Regions from separate parts of the Streptomyces sp. NPDC002446 genome, predicted to be linked through region 2. Evidence: riboswitches for the same ligand, from Rfam matches in the RefSeq annotation. Region 2 holds a riboswitch; the other holds the start of a gene.
What was found. A riboswitch is a leader RNA that binds a small molecule or an ion and turns the genes downstream of it on or off. The one in region 2 is predicted to bind cobalamin.
Positions count from the first base shown of each region.

Region 1: linked by a shared signal. The riboswitch ahead of ACWD6P_RS26890 (HoxN/HupN/NixA family nickel/cobalt transporter) and the one ahead of ACWD6P_RS23880 (ribonucleoside-diphosphate reductase subunit alpha) in region 2 are both predicted to bind cobalamin.

Region 1 covers NZ_JBSFYC010000056.1:23,570-30,767, forward strand. Annotated here, with positions in the region: gene ACWD6P_RS26870 (hypothetical protein) at 1-464, opposite strand, end outside; tRNA gene ACWD6P_RS26875 (tRNA-Val) at 607-678, shown strand; gene ACWD6P_RS26880 (CarD family transcriptional regulator) at 972-1,193, shown strand; gene ACWD6P_RS26885 (VOC family protein) at 1,681-2,181, shown strand; gene ACWD6P_RS26890 (HoxN/HupN/NixA family nickel/cobalt transporter) at 2,208-3,392, opposite strand; cobalamin riboswitch at 3,391-3,614, opposite strand; gene ACWD6P_RS26895 (alpha/beta fold hydrolase) at 3,652-4,500, opposite strand; gene ACWD6P_RS26900 (MarR family winged helix-turn-helix transcriptional regulator) at 4,560-5,132, opposite strand; gene ACWD6P_RS26905 (nucleoside/nucleotide kinase family protein) at 5,137-5,817, opposite strand; gene ACWD6P_RS26910 (cupin domain-containing protein) at 5,904-6,362, opposite strand; gene ACWD6P_RS26915 (TetR/AcrR family transcriptional regulator) at 6,513-7,088, shown strand; gene ACWD6P_RS26920 (methyltransferase) at 7,142-7,198, opposite strand, start outside.
Region 2 covers NZ_JBSFYC010000045.1:7,024-14,221, reverse strand. Annotated here, with positions in the region: gene ACWD6P_RS23890 (transglycosylase domain-containing protein) at 1-454, opposite strand, end outside; gene ACWD6P_RS23885 (ribonucleotide-diphosphate reductase subunit beta) at 608-1,657, opposite strand; gene ACWD6P_RS23880 (ribonucleoside-diphosphate reductase subunit alpha) at 1,657-4,098, opposite strand; cobalamin riboswitch at 4,260-4,410, opposite strand; gene ACWD6P_RS23875 (GNAT family N-acetyltransferase) at 4,537-5,040, opposite strand; gene ACWD6P_RS23870 (Uma2 family endonuclease) at 5,146-5,769, shown strand; gene mctP (monocarboxylate uptake permease MctP) at 5,779-7,198, opposite strand, start outside.

The DNA.
Region 1 (7,198 bases), on a different contig from region 2:
TCCAGCTCCTCCTTGGCCCGCGTCAGATCGGCCCGCGCCCGCGCCGCCGCGGCGCCGTCCAGGTCGTCACGGTCCAGATCGTGGGAGTCGACCGCGGTGATATAGCCGTGACTGACCTCGTCGATCCGCCGCCCGAAGCCCTCGTACTCCGCCGCGGCCCGCTGCGCCTGGGGCGAACTGTCCACGGCGGTGATCGTCTCTATGGAGATCCGCAGATCCCGGTGCGCGGTGTCCAGCTCGTAGAACGCCGCCGCCGCGGCATCCTTCGCGGCCTGGGCATCGGCCCGCTGGCTCTCCCCGCGCCCGAACCAGCGACGAGTCCCCCCACCGGCGAACGACATCGGCGCCAGCGCCACCAGCAACGGCAACGGCAGCAAGGCGAGCGCCACCACATCCCGGACCGGGCCCCCACGCACGCGACGGCGTTCTCGCTGCTCATGCGGCTGCGTGTGTGTCGCCGTCACTTCCCTCTCCTGATCGGATCGCCCCAGAACCGGATGTCATTCTCCCACTCACCGGAAACGAACACACCGGCCGGTAAGTTCGCGCTTCGCGCACTGGTTTGCAGTTCAGCCCCGATGGCAAGGTAGTCTGTCGGCTCGACCAGGGCGCATAGCTCAGCGGTAGAGCGCTGCTCTTACAAAGCAGATGTCGGCGGTTCAAATCCGTCTGTGCCCACACGTCAGAAGACCCCCTACTGATCATGGTAGGGGGTCTTTTTGCTCCGCTCGGCGCGCCACCGTCGCGGCAAGCCCGGCGTGCATTCGTGTGTCAGATGCAGGGGGAACTGCGGGAACTACGGCCACCGGCAGTGAGGCGGGCAGATCGGAGCTGAAGGTATGAACACCCAGCTCAGGTGACCAGCCCGGCCCTCCCGCTCCCTGAGCGGTTCCTGCCGTCCGGGTCGGTGCCGAGCAGTGGACGTGGACGGGCACAGTCAACGGGATGCGCGTAGGCGCATACTGGGGGCAATGACAAAGCCTGCTGCACCGAAGCGTCATCTGCCCACCAGCCCCTTCAAGGCCCCAGTCGCCTCGGCTCCGAAGCACTTCGCCGTGGGTGACCAGGTCACACACGACATGCACGGCCTCGGCCGGGTGATCGGTATCGAGGATGGAATCGCGGCGCTCGTGGATTTCGGCTCGGCGCAAATGCGGATCTTGAGCCCGTACGCCAAGATGACCAAGCTCTAGGACCGCCGTGCCCGGTCACGGCATGACAGGCCCCTTCAGGGACCTTTAACGAAAGGGAGACCTCTCATCGATCTGACGTCGCTGTTCTCCGCCCTGGAAGGGCAACCCCGCTGCTCCACCGCAGCATCGCCGCCTCCGGCGACGAACCCCTTCCAGGCCCCGGACTTCGGGGAAGACGAGACCTTCCTGCCCGAGGAGGTACAGGGGCCCGCCTCGTAATGCCTGGGCCCAGGGGCAGTGCCAGGCTGAGTGCGCTGAGCGCCAGGCCGCGGAGTGAACGTGCAGAGCGGATGCCACACGTTCGCATCCTGTTGTGCCCCCAGTGGTAGACCGTGAGGTCAGCGGCCCCCGACTCGTTTGAGTCGGGGGCCGTTTTTCGTGCTCGGAGGGCGCCGTCGGCTGTTGTCGGCGAGGGGCGGTGTGTATCGTCGCGAGTAATGGTGACTTGAAGTTTCAAGTAAGTGGTGGGGGATCGGGGAGTGGGTTTATGGCTGTGCGGCGGCTGAATCATGCGGTGCTGTATGTGCGGGATGTGGCGCGGTCCGTTGCCTTCTACGGTGCGGCGCTGGGGCTCGTGGTGGATGTGGAGATACCGGGGCGGGCCGCGTTTCTCAGTGCGTTCGGGTCGCTCAACGACCATGACCTGGGGCTGTTCGCGGTGGGGCCCAACGCGCCGGGGCCGGAGGACGGGCGCGTCGGGCTCTACCACCTGGCCTGGGAGGTGGGCACGCTCGGGGAACTCGTCGCGGCCGAGGCGCGGCTCGCGGAGTGCGGCGCGCTGGTCGGCTCCAGTGACCACCTCGTCTCCAAGTCCCTGTACGCCAAGGACCCGGACGGCAACGAGTTCGAGGTGATGTGGCGGGTCCCGCGGGAGGACTGGCCCGGGCCGGAGGAGGCGGACCGGCTGCGGCCGCTGGATCTGGCGGTGGCGCTGAGGCGCTGGGGGCCGGATCTGGTGACGGGCGCGGCGGCCGGGTCGGCCACCTGAGGGGCGGCCGGGACCCGTGCCGTGTCTCAGGAGGCCGACGTCGGCGCCGCCTGCTCCGCCGTCTTGGCCCTCTCGGCCGACTCCGCCCGCTTCGCCCAGCGCTTCTCCACGCCGCTCAGCCGCCAGTACGCCAGCGCCGCGGCCCACACCACCACGAACAGGCCGACGATGATGAAGCCGACGTTGTCGAGGTCGATGGCGGAGATCCAGCTGGTCACGGGGTCGCTGAGGGCGAGTTTGTCGTGCAGCACGGTCACCAGCTCGATGGTGCCGATGAAGAAGGCGACGGCGATCGACAGACCGGTGATGGTGAGGTTGTAGTAGACCTTGCGCACCGGGTTGGAGAACGCCCACTGGTAGGCGAAGTTCATGAAGGTGCCGTCGAGGGTGTCGAAGAGGCTCATGCCGGCGGCGAACAGCAGCGGCAGGCACAGGATCGCGTACCACGGCAGGCCGGCCGCGGCGCCGCTGCCCGCCATCACCATCAGGGTCACCTCGGTCGCGGTGTCGAAGCCGAGCCCGAAGAGGAAGCCGAGCGGGAACATCTGGCCGGGGCGGGAGATCGAGCGGGTGAAGCGCCCCAGGAAGCGGTTCATGAAACCGCGGGAATCCAGGCGCTGCTCCAGCTCGGCCTCGTCGTAGCGGCCGTCGCGCATGCCCTGGAAGACCCGCCAGATCCCCGCCAGCGCGATGAGGTTGAGGGCGGCGATGAGGTAGAGGAACGTCCCCGAGACGGTGGTGCCGACAGTGCCGAGGATCTGGTGGGTGCGGGACTCGTCGTCGAGCAGGGTGCCGGCGAGCTGGGCGCCGCCCGCCACCAGGGCGGCCATCGCGACGACCACGCTGGAGTGGCCGAGCGCGAACCAGAAGCCCACCGAGACCGGCCGCTTGCCGTCGGCCATCAGCTTGCGGGTGGTGTTGTCGATCGCGGCGATGTGGTCGGCGTCGAAGGCGTGCCGCATGCCGAGGGTGTACGCGGTGATGCCGAGCCCGACGCCGAAGACCTGGCTTCCGACGGAGTAGTGGTTCGGGACCACGAGGACGAAGAGCACGCCGAAGGCGACGACATGCAGGCCGGCTATGACGGCCATTAGGCCCGCGGTGCGGACGGTGTCCTGACGGCGCCAGCGGAACGCGGGCGTGGCAGGGGGCTTCGGGGTATCGGTGGACAGGGCCATCCGGCGGTCACGCTCCAGCACCTCGTGGATCAGTTCGTGAGATGCCGTGGCCGGTCTCCTGGCTTACGGGTTCGCTGACGCTGTTCCCGCCCCCGCCTTCCCGGCCGCAGGCTGCGGTCAGTGGCGCCGTACGCGCGCCATGCGCGTACGGAGAAGGGCCGGAAACTCCCCGATCACAGTGGCGAGGGCCGCTCCGGCCTGGGACCACAAGGTCCGTCACCGGTCTTCCCGAACACCACGGCCCGGCCACTCTAGCTGCCGGTGGGGACGGAGGACGACCGATGTCAGCAGGTCAGTAGGCCAAGGACGAGAGGAAGGCGTGCAGTTCGCGGTCGTAGAGCGCGGTGTTCTCCAGATTGACCATATGGGCCGCGCTCGGTATGCGGACTCTTCGGGCGCCGGGGACGGTCAGCGCTATCGCATGGGCGTTGGCGGAGATGTCCGAACTGTCGAGGTCGCCGTCGAACACGACCGTCGGCACCCTGATCTCGCCCAGGCGGTCGGCGGCCCCGACCTCGAGGGGCATCCCGCCGCCAAGGCCGTCGGCGTGCACCTCGACGTTGGCCATGGCCGAGGCGCGCATCCGCTCGCGGAACCCCGGGTGCACGGCGGAGGGTTCACGATGCGGACCGTCCACCCACATCCGCAGGAAGTGCTCCACATAGCGCTCGGCGCCGTCCGGCGTGCCGATGGCCGCCACCTGCTCCCTTATGTGCTCCAGCACGAAGGGGTCGGTGAACGGGCGGCCGCTGATGCCGGGAGAGGCGAGCGCGAGGGCCGTCACCCGGTCCGGGTGGGCTATCGCGGTGTCGAGCGCGACCCGCGAACCGTGGGAGAGGCCGACGAGGACGGCGCTGGGGACATCGAGCGCGTCGAGGAGGGCGCACAGGTCGTCGTGGTTGGCGTAGTCCCCGGCCACCGTGGAGGACAGGCCATGGCCGCGGAAGTCGTAGCGGATCGCGCGGAGGCCGGAGTTCACCAGCCAGGCGAACTGTTCGTCCCACATGTGCTGGTCGAGCATGCCGCCGTGCAGCAGCACCACCGCGGGGCCCGAGCCGGCCGTCTCGTAGAACAGCTCGCCGTCGTCGACCGGCACGAGGCCGTTGTCGATCTCGGACCAGGCGGTGATTGCTCGGGTCATGCTCCGGGTCGTCCTTTGCGCGGGAGAGGCGGTGAGTGGGGGAGGTGGGCTGGGTGTCGTTACTGTCGCGGCTGTGGGGTTTTCGCGGCTTTCGGCGCTTTCAGGGTTTTCGTTGAGGGAACGTGTGAGTCGTTCGCTTCGTTCGCTGTGTTCGCCAGGTGCCGGAATTCCTCGTCGAGTCGGTCGAGTACGCGCAGCGTGGTGCGGACGTCGTCGGCGGGCAGGTCGGCCAGCCGGCGCCGCAGCTCCGTCGACTCGAAGTCCTGGATCCTGCGTATCGCCGCTGCTCCTTCGGCGGTGAGCTCGATCAGGGACGAGCGGCGGTGCGCGGGGTTGGGTGCCGTCACGACCAGGCCCAGCTCCGCGGCGTGGTTCACCCAGCGCTGCACCGGCTGTCTGTCCAGCCCCATCGAACGGGCCAACTGCGGTACGGTCCGCGGCCCTTCGCTACGAAGGGCGTCCAGCAGGGCATGCTCGCCGGCGGTCAGGCCCGTGCCCGTCAGCTCGCGCTCCACCGCGCGGACGACCGTGCGGTGGAGCGGCCACAGGCGTCTGATGACGCCGTACAGCAGGTCTTCGGTGGGCGTCGGCCCGGTGTCGCGCGTCCCCGCGCCCCCCTCATTGACACTCATGTTGTCATGATGACATCGATGATGTCGCTTGGGAAGGGGTTGGCGGTGGAGCCGCTTCGGGCGTGAAGGTGATGACGAGATCGGCGCGGTCGCGAGTCGCCGCCACGACACGGGCGTTGGCCTCGTCCGAGGTGTGCACGAACCGCTCGGCGTCGGCGCGCGGGCGCCCGAAGTGCTCATGGCGGTCGACCAGCCGGCGGATCCGCTCCGAGCTGTCCAGATCCACGTACCAGACCTCGTCGAGCAGCGCGCGCACCCGCGACCAGGGCGCGGAGTCGAGGAGGAGGTAATTGCCTTCGGTGACGACGAGCGGGATGTGGGGCGCTACGGGGATGCTGCCGGCGACCGGCTCCTCGATGCGGCGGTCGAAGGCCGGGGCGTAGACGTCGGTATCCGGCTCCGGTGTGCGCAGGCGGGCCAGCAGCGCCGCGTATCCGGCGGGATCGAAGGTGTCGGGCGCGCCCTTGCGGTCCGTACGGCCGAGGCGGCGCAACTCTGCCTCGGCGAGATGGAAGCCGTCCATCGGGACGAGCGCCGCCTGCCCGGCGAGCTCCGTCACCAAGTGGGCGGCGAGGGTGGACTTGCCGGCGCCCGGCGGGCCGGTGATGCCGAGCAGCCGGCGCCGGTCGGGGGACGCGGTGGCGGCCAGCCGTCGGGCGCGGGAGAGGAGGTGCCGGGGGTTCATGGTGCGTCCATCGTGCCCGATCGGCCGTCGGGGGACCGTCGATCGGGCGCGGTCGGCTCCGGCGCTTCCCTCCCTCCCCCCGTGGCTCAGCCGAAGTACTCCATGCCGTACTTCGCGCCGATCTCGTTGAGGCGGTCGAGGTCGGGGTGGCCGCCCTTCATGACGACCGGTCCGGCCTCGACCATGTCCTCCACGAACTCCTCCCAGCCGCCCGGTGACGAGATCTGCAGGCAGCGGGCGGGCGGTTGGGAGGCGTTGCGCATGGCGTGCGGGACGCCGTGGGGCAGCAGGGCGCACATGCCCGGGGTCAGGCGGTGGGTGGCGCCGTCGAAGTCGACCTCCATCTCGCCTTCCAGGACGTAGACGAATTCATCGGCATCGTGGTGGATATGCGGCGGAATGTCGACGTCGAGCTGGTTCTCCAGGATGGCGAGCCGGCCCTCGGTGTCGCTCGTACGGGCCTTGACGCCGAATCCGGGCGGCAGAGGGATGCGGCCGGGACGTCGTTCGCCGGGTTGCAGGACGAGGAATCGCTCCTTGGACATGGTGATCGCTGGTCCTCTCCAGGTCGGGATCCGGAGCCGATCGGTATGCGGAGCCGATCGGTATCCGGAGTCGCTGCCGAGAAAAACGGAAGCCGAAAACGGAATCGGAATCCGATTCCGTTTGATGAGCCTAGCAGTAGCATCGGCGATGTGGCACCCACTTCGACCTCTCCCGACCCGCGGCGCAGGCCGCGCGCCGACGCCGAGCGCAACCGCACCCGCGTGCTGGACGCCGCGCGGGAAGTGTTCCGCGCGCGCGGCGACGAGGCGCAGATGCCCGAAGTTGCCCGGGCGGCCGGGGTGGGGGTCGGCACGGTCTACCGGCACTTCCCCAGCAGGGCGGCCCTGATCGCCGCCGTGGGGGAGCAACGCCAGGCGGAGATCGTGGAGTTCGGGCGTACCCGCTGTCTGCCGAGTGCCGTGGCCGCCGACGGGCTGGCCGCCTATGTCGAGCACATCGGGGAGGTGCTGGACGCCGAGCGGGGGCTGTCCGCGTCGATCGAGGCGGCCTTCGGGTCGACCGAGCCGACCGGGGAGGGCCGGGCGCAGGCCGAGACGGTCGCGGGCCAACTGCTCGCCCGTGCCAAGGAAGAGGGCACGGTGCGCGCGGACGTCGAGGTCGGCGATGTGGTGATGATCGTGTGCGGGCTGGCGGCGGTGATCCGCCATGACGCCGGTGACTGGCGCCGCTACGTCCGCAACGCGTGTGCGGGGCTACGGCCCTGACGCCGGTCCGGCGGCCCGGGGGCGGACGGCCCCCGAGCGCCCGCGGCCCCGGGTCAGGTGTGTGCGATGCCCAGCCGCCACAGTGAGGTCACCTCGGCCGCGCGGGCCAC
Region 2 (7,198 bases):
CCTGCGAGAGATAGGTGTTCTTCACATACTGCTGGGTGATCGTGGAGCCGCCCTGGGTGTCCTCTCCGGAGACCATGTTGACCACGGCGCGGGCAATTCCCTGGAGGGAGACGCCGGGGTCCGTGTAGAAGGTGGCGTTCTCCGCGGCTATCACGGAGTTCTCGACGGAGTCGGGCACCATGTCGAGGGTGACGTTCTGCCGGTTGACGGCGCCCACGCTGACCATCTGGCTGCCGTCCGCCCAGTAGTAGACGGTGGCCTCCTGCCCGGCGAGCTCGTTCTCGTTCGGGATGTCGATCTTCGCGTAGACGACGGCGAACAGCCCCGCCAGGCAGAGAACGCCGGACGAGAGGGTGCCGAGCCACAGCCGCCATGACGGCAGCCAGCGGCGCGGCCCCTCCCGACCCTGGCGCGGATAGTCGATGAACCGACGACGCCCCTTCGTGCCCTTCATATCCACAAAGATGTGGTGGCCACGACTCCGGTTGCCGAGGTAACAGAACGCTCATATACGCCGGTGGCCAGGGCATACCGGGTGTCGCGGGCCCGGGAAACGAGCGGGCCCGCGACGTGTGCCGGTCTCTTGGGTCTCTTCGGCCTCTTCGGCTCAGAAGTCGTCGTCGAAGGAGACCGAGCCCTCGACGGCGACCTGGTAGGCCGAGGCCCGCCGCTCGAAGAAGTTGGTCAGCTCCTGGACGTTCTGCAGCTCCATGAAGGAGAACGGGTTCTCCGAGCCGTAGACAGGCGGGAAGCCCAGGCGCTGCAGCCGCTGGTCGGCCACGCACTGGAGGTACTCGCGCATCGACTCGGTGTTCATGCCCGGCAGGCCGTCACCGCACAGATCGCGGCCGAACTGCAGCTCGGCCTCGACGGCCTCCTTGAGCATCTCGGTGACCTGCTGCTCCAGCTTGTCGTCGAAGAGGTCGGGCTCCTCCTCGCGGACCGTGTCCACCACCGAGAACGCGAACTCCATGTGCATGGACTCGTCGCGGAAGACCCAGTTGGTGCCGGTGGCCAGCCCGTGCAGCAGACCGCGCGAGCGGAACCAGTAGACGTACGCGAACGCGCCGTAGAAGAACAGCCCCTCGATGCAGGCCGCGAAGCAGATCAGGTTCAGCAGGAAGCGGCGCCGGTCGGCCTTGGACTCCAGCCGGTCGATGCTCTCGACCGAGTCCATCCACTTGAAGCAGAACTCGGCCTTCTCCCGGATGGACGGGATGTTCTCCACGGCCGCGAAGGCGGCGGCCCGGTCGTCCGGGTCGGGGAGGTAGGTGTCCAGCAGCGTCAGATAGAACTGGACGTGCACCGCCTCCTCGAACAGCTGACGGCTCAGGTACAGCCGCGCCTCGGGGGAGTTGATGTGCTTGTAGAGCGTCAGCACGAGGTTGTTGGCGACGATCGAGTCACCGGTCGCGAAGAACGCGACCAGCCGGCCGATCATGTGCTGCTCACCCGGCGAGAGCTTGGCGAGGTCGGCGACGTCGGAGTGGAGGTCGACCTCCTCCACGGTCCAGGTGTTCTTGATCGCGTCGCGGTAGCGGTCGTAGAAGTCCGGGTAGCGCATCGGGCGCAGCGTCAGCTCGAATCCCGGGTCCAGGAGGTTCTTGGTGCCGGTGGTGGCCGTGTGCGTCGCCGAAGCGTTGGTCTCGGTGGTCATTACTGGCAGGCCTCGCAGGACTCGGGGTTTTCCAGGGAGCAGGCGACCGCCTCGGGGTCGGTGGCCTGCTGCGGGACGGGTACGGGAGCGGCGGCCGCGGTGCCGCGGGCCGACTGGGCGATCCGGGTCGCCGGGCGGGAGCGCAGGTAGTACGTCGTCTTGATGCCGCGCTTCCAGGCGTAGGCGTACATCGAGCTGAGCTTGCCGATGGTCGGCGACGCCATGAAGAGGTTCAGCGACTGGCTCTGGTCGAGGTAGGGCGTACGGGCCGCGGCCATGTCGATCAGCGCACGCTGCGGGATCTCCCAGGCGGTGCGGTACAGCGCCCGGACCTCCTCGGGGATCCAGCTGACGTCCTGCACCGAGCCGTTCGCCTCGCGCAGCGCGTCACGGGTCCGTGCGTCCCACAGCCCAAGCGCCTTGAGCTCCTCGATCAGATACGCGTTGACCTGCAGGAACTCGCCCGACAGGGTCTCGCGCTTGAAGAGGTTGGAGACCTGCGGCTCGATGCACTCGTACACGCCCGCGATCGAGGCGATGGTCGCGGTCGGCGCGATGGCCAGCAGGAGCGAGTTGCGCATTCCGGTCGTGGCGATACGGGTGCGCAGCGCCGCCCAGCGGTCCGCCCAGCGGGGCTCGGCGTTCGGGTAGTGGTCCGGGTGCAGCACACCGCGGGCGGTGCGGGTCGCGGACCAGGCCGGGTGCGGGCCGTGCCGCTCGGCGAGGTCGGCGGACGCCTCGTACGCGGCGAGCATGATCCGCTCGGAGATCCGGGTCGACAGCTCCCGCGCCTCGGGCGAGTCGAAGGGCAGCCGCAGCCGGAAGAAGACGTCCTGCAGGCCCATCAGGCCCAGACCGACCGGGCGCCAGCGGGAGTTGGAGGCCCCGGCCTGCTCGGTCGGGTAGAAGTTGATGTCCACGACGCGGTCGAGGAAGGTGACGGCGGTACGGACCGTGGCGTCCAGCCGCTCCCAGTCCATCGTGCCGTCCGCACCCAGGTGCGCGGCGAGGTTGACCGACCCCAGGTTGCAGACCGCGGTCTCCCCGTCGTCGGTCACCTCCAGGATCTCGGTGCACAGGTTGGAGGAGTGCACGACCTTGCCGGGCTCGGCGGTCTGGTTGGCGGTGCGGTTGGCGGCGTCCTTGAACGTCATCCAGCCGTTGCCGGTCTGCGCCAGGGTGCGCATCATCCGGGAGTACAGCACCCGGGCCGGGATCTGCTTGAGCGCCCGGCCGTCCGCCTCGGCCTTGCGGTACGCGGCGTCGAACTCGTCGCCCCACAGGTCCACCAGCTCCGGGACGTCCGAGGGGGAGAACAGCGACCAGTCGGCGTCCGCCTCCACCCGGCGCATGAACTCGTCCGGGATCCAGTGCGCGATGTTCAGGTTGTGGGTGCGGCGGGCCTCCTCACCGGTGTTGTCGCGCAGCTCCAGGAACTCCTCGATGTCCGCATGCCAGGTCTCCAGGTAGACACAGGCGGCGCCCTTGCGCCGGCCGCCCTGGTTCACGGCCGCGACCGAGGCGTCCAGGGTGCGCAGGAACGGCACGATGCCGTTGGAGTGCCCGTTGGTGCCGCGGATCAGCGAACCGCGGGCGCGGATGCGGGAGTACGACAGGCCGATGCCGCCGGCGTGCTTGGACAGCCGGGCCACCTGGTGGTACCGGTCGTAGATCGAGTCCAGCTCGTCCAGCGGGGAGTCCAGCAGATAGCAGGACGACATCTGCGGGTGGCGGGTGCCGGAGTTGAAGAGGGTGGGGGAGGAGGGGAGGTACGACAGCGAGCTGGTCAGGCGGTACAGCTCGGCGACGTCGTCCAGGGCGCGCTCCGAGTGGTCCTCGGCCAGGCCGCAGGCCACCCGCAGCAGGAAGTGCTGGGGCGTCTCGATGACCTGACGGGTGGTGGGGTGCCGCAGCAGGTAGCGCGAGTGCAGGGTGCGCAGCCCGAAGTATCCGAAGCGGTCGTCGGCACCGTCGGCGAGCGCCTTGTCGACCAGCGCGTCCAGCCGGGCGGCGTGGGCCCGTACGAACTCCGCGGTCTCGTCGGCGATCAGCCCCTCGCGGTGGCCGACCTCGATGGAGGCGGAGAAGGCGACCGCCCCCTGTTCGGCCGCCTCCTCCGAGATCGCGAGGGTGAGCAGCCGCGCGGCGAGCTTGGAGTACTGCGGCTCGTCACCGATCAGGCCGGCCGCGGCGTCGATGGCCAGCGACCGCAGTTCGGCCCCGCCTGCGCCCTCGTACCTGCCGCGCAGGGCGGCGGCGGCCACCTTGCCGGGGTCGGTCGCGGTCAGGTCCTCGGTCAGCGCGGTCAGGGTGCGCAGCAGCGCAACGCCCGGACCGTCCTGCCCGTCCTCGCCCGGCCCGCCGACGGGGGCGGCAGGCGTGGTCACCGCAGGCTGCACGACCTCGGCGTCTGACGCGGGTTCCGTTGGCGCGATGGTCACGTGATGCTCTCCCTCACTCGGCGGGGGCCGGAGGGGCGGGGCGCGACGGGCGCACGCGCGCATGCGGCACCCCGTGACGGAATGGGGTGCGCGGGCACACCGCGCGGCGTCCACCGGCCCAGCCCTCGGGGCCCGGACGTATCGACGTCCGCACCGATGGCGGTGCGGGCGTACCGTCGGCAGGTCCTCGGACTTCACGGGCGCGCGGCAGAGCCGTCATCAGGCCACTGGGCGCGCTCCTACACCGTTGCGGGACAGTTCCGGATTCCCACCGGATTCCCCTGCGGCGACAGCGAGGACGAGCATACATCTTGTGCCGCACCCCGTACGCACCCCCACATCTTGTGTCGCCGCCTCATACCACTCCGACACGTGTGCGAAGCGCCAGGGGGTGCGGCCGGGCCCGGAACGGCTCCGGGGCCGGGCCCGGCGCGCCCTTCAGGCCAATTCCCGGGCGAACGCCCAGAGCATGACGCCCGGTACGGGCTCCCAGTCCCGCTCCTCGGCGCGCTCGAACCCCAGCCGCCGGTAGAGCCGGTGCGCGGGCCGCACATGGCGCGGACTGGACAGCACCATGCCGTGCAGCCCGAGCACCCGCGCCCGCTCCAGACATGCCGCCACCAACGCCTCCCCGACTCCCCGCCCGCGCCCCTCGGACGCCACCGCCAGCATCCGGAACTCCCCCTCCCCGGGCCGCGCCAGCTCCGCGTACGGACTCCCGTACGCGCTGAAGGTGACCGTCCCCACCACCCGCTCGCCCGGCCCCTCCACGGCCACCAGCACATCCGCCTGCTCCGCCCGCTCGGCCACCTCCCGCAGCTTCGCCGCGTACGTGTCGCCCTCCCCGGCCACCAGCAGCCCATCGGCCAGATAGACCGCCACCAGCAACTCGCCGACCACACCGAACTCCGCCTGGCGCACGGGCCTGATCGTGATGTCCATGGGGTCCAGTGTGGGGGTGGGTTGATGGCGGGGTGGGTGTCAGTGGCCCTCGCTATCGTCGGGAGCACGCCCCAGCTCAGCTCGGCAGCGAAAGGAGAAGGTCTCATGACCGATTCCGCCGACCGGCCCTACCGCACGCTCACCGAGTACTTCGAAGAGGCCGCTCGGATACTCGCTCGCGCGGACGAGCGTCCGAGGCTGGAGCTCATCGAGGAAATGGTCAGCAGCAAAGCCGGACCCGACGGGAACCACGGACGGATCATCGCGTGGCTTACCCGCCTCTTCCTGCGGCGTCGGCCCGAACTCTGGCTCTCGGCCTCCCAGGGCCTGAAGGTGCAGTCCGGCCGCGATGGACGCGCCTGCCCGGACGGTCTGCTCGCGCACAGCGGGGCTTTCGTGGGCCAAGGGGAATGGGTGGATCCTGAACCGGCGTTGATGGTCGTCGAGATCACCTCGTACGACCCCGGAGCCGACCACCGTGCCCGGGTGCAGAAGCCCCGTGCCTATGCGGAGGCCGGCATCCCGCTGTATCTGCTGATCGAGCGGGAAGAACGTCAGCTCACGCTGCACAGCGAGCCGGATGCCTCCCGCTACGAGGACGTCCTCACCGTCGCGTTCGGCAAGGCGCTTCACCTGCCCGCCCCCGTGGACATCACTCTGGAAACGGAGCCGCTCAAAGACTGGGCCGCCGCACCCCGGAGGGATGCGGCGGCCCGCAGCCGAGCGTGATCCGGCGCCTCAGTGCCCCGCCGGTGCCCCCGCCGTAGCCGGTGGCAGATCGGCCGAGACGCCCTTGTCGCCGGCGTCCGCGGTGTAGTCGGCGGGGCTGGTCTCGTCGACGCCCTCAGGGGCCTTGGCGGCCTTCAGGGCGAAGGTGAGCACCACCGTCACCACGACGTTCAGGACGAAGGCGGTCAGGCCGATGTAGCCGATCTCGCCGATGCCGGGGATCTCGGCGGACGATCCGCCGAAGTGCTTCTGGGTCGGGCTGGCGACGCCGTAGGCCGCGAGCGTGCCGTAGAGCATGCCGACCGCCCAGCCGGCCAGCAGCGCCCAGCGGTGGAACCAGCGGGTGAACAGGCCGCCCACCAGGGACGGCATGGTCTGCAGGATCCAGATGCCGCCCAGCAGCTGGAAGTTGATCGCGACGGTCTTGTCCATGGTGAGGACGAAGACCAGGGCGCCGACCTTGACCAGCAGGGAGACGAGCTTGGCGACCTTGTGCTCCTGCTCGGGCGTGGCGTCCCGCTTGAGGAAGTCCTTGTAGACGTTGCGGGTGAAGAGGTTGGCCGCGGCGATGGACATGATCGCCGCCGGGACGAGTGCGCCGATGCCGATCGCGGCGAAGGCGACGCCGGAGAACCAGCTCGGGAACATGTCCTCGAACAGCTGGGGGATGGCCAGCTGCGGGTTGCCCTGGATGTCCGTACCGGCCTTGATCGCCATGAAGCCGAGCAGCGCCAGGAGGCCCAGCATCAGGGAGTAGAGGGGCAGGATCGTGGTGTTGCGGCGGATGACGTTGCGGCTGCGCGAGGAGAGCGTGGCGGTGATCGAGTGCGGGTACATGAAGAGCGCCAGGGCCGAGCCGAGCGCCAGCGTCGCGTACGTCCACTGCTTGGCGGGCCCGCTGGTCAGCTCGCCGCGCGGCTGGCCGGGAACGGCGCCGGGCTCGGCGAACGCCTTGCCCGCCGCGTCGAAGATTCCCTCGAATCCGCCCAGCTTGATCGGGATGTAGACGATCGCCACGGCGATGACCAGATAGATCAGGCCATCCTTGACGAAGGCGATCAGGGCCGGGGCGCGCAGGCCGGAGGAGTAGGTGTAGGCCGCCAGGACCGCGAAGGCGATCAGCAGCGGCAGGTCCTTGACGAACCAGTTGGTGTGCTCGCCGCCGCCGACGCCCATCACGTCCAGCACGGCCTGGATACCGACCAGTTGGAGCGCGATGTAGGGCATCGTCGCGAGGATGCCGGTCAGCGCCACGGCCAGCGACAGGCCCCTGGACCCGAAGCGGCCGCGGACGAAGTCGGAGGTGGTGACGTACCCGTGCTTGTGCGAGACCGACCACAGGCGCGGGAGGAAGGTGAAGATGAGGGGGTAGACCAGGATCGTGTACGGGACGGCGAAGAAGCCGGCCGCGCCCGCCGCGTAGATCGCC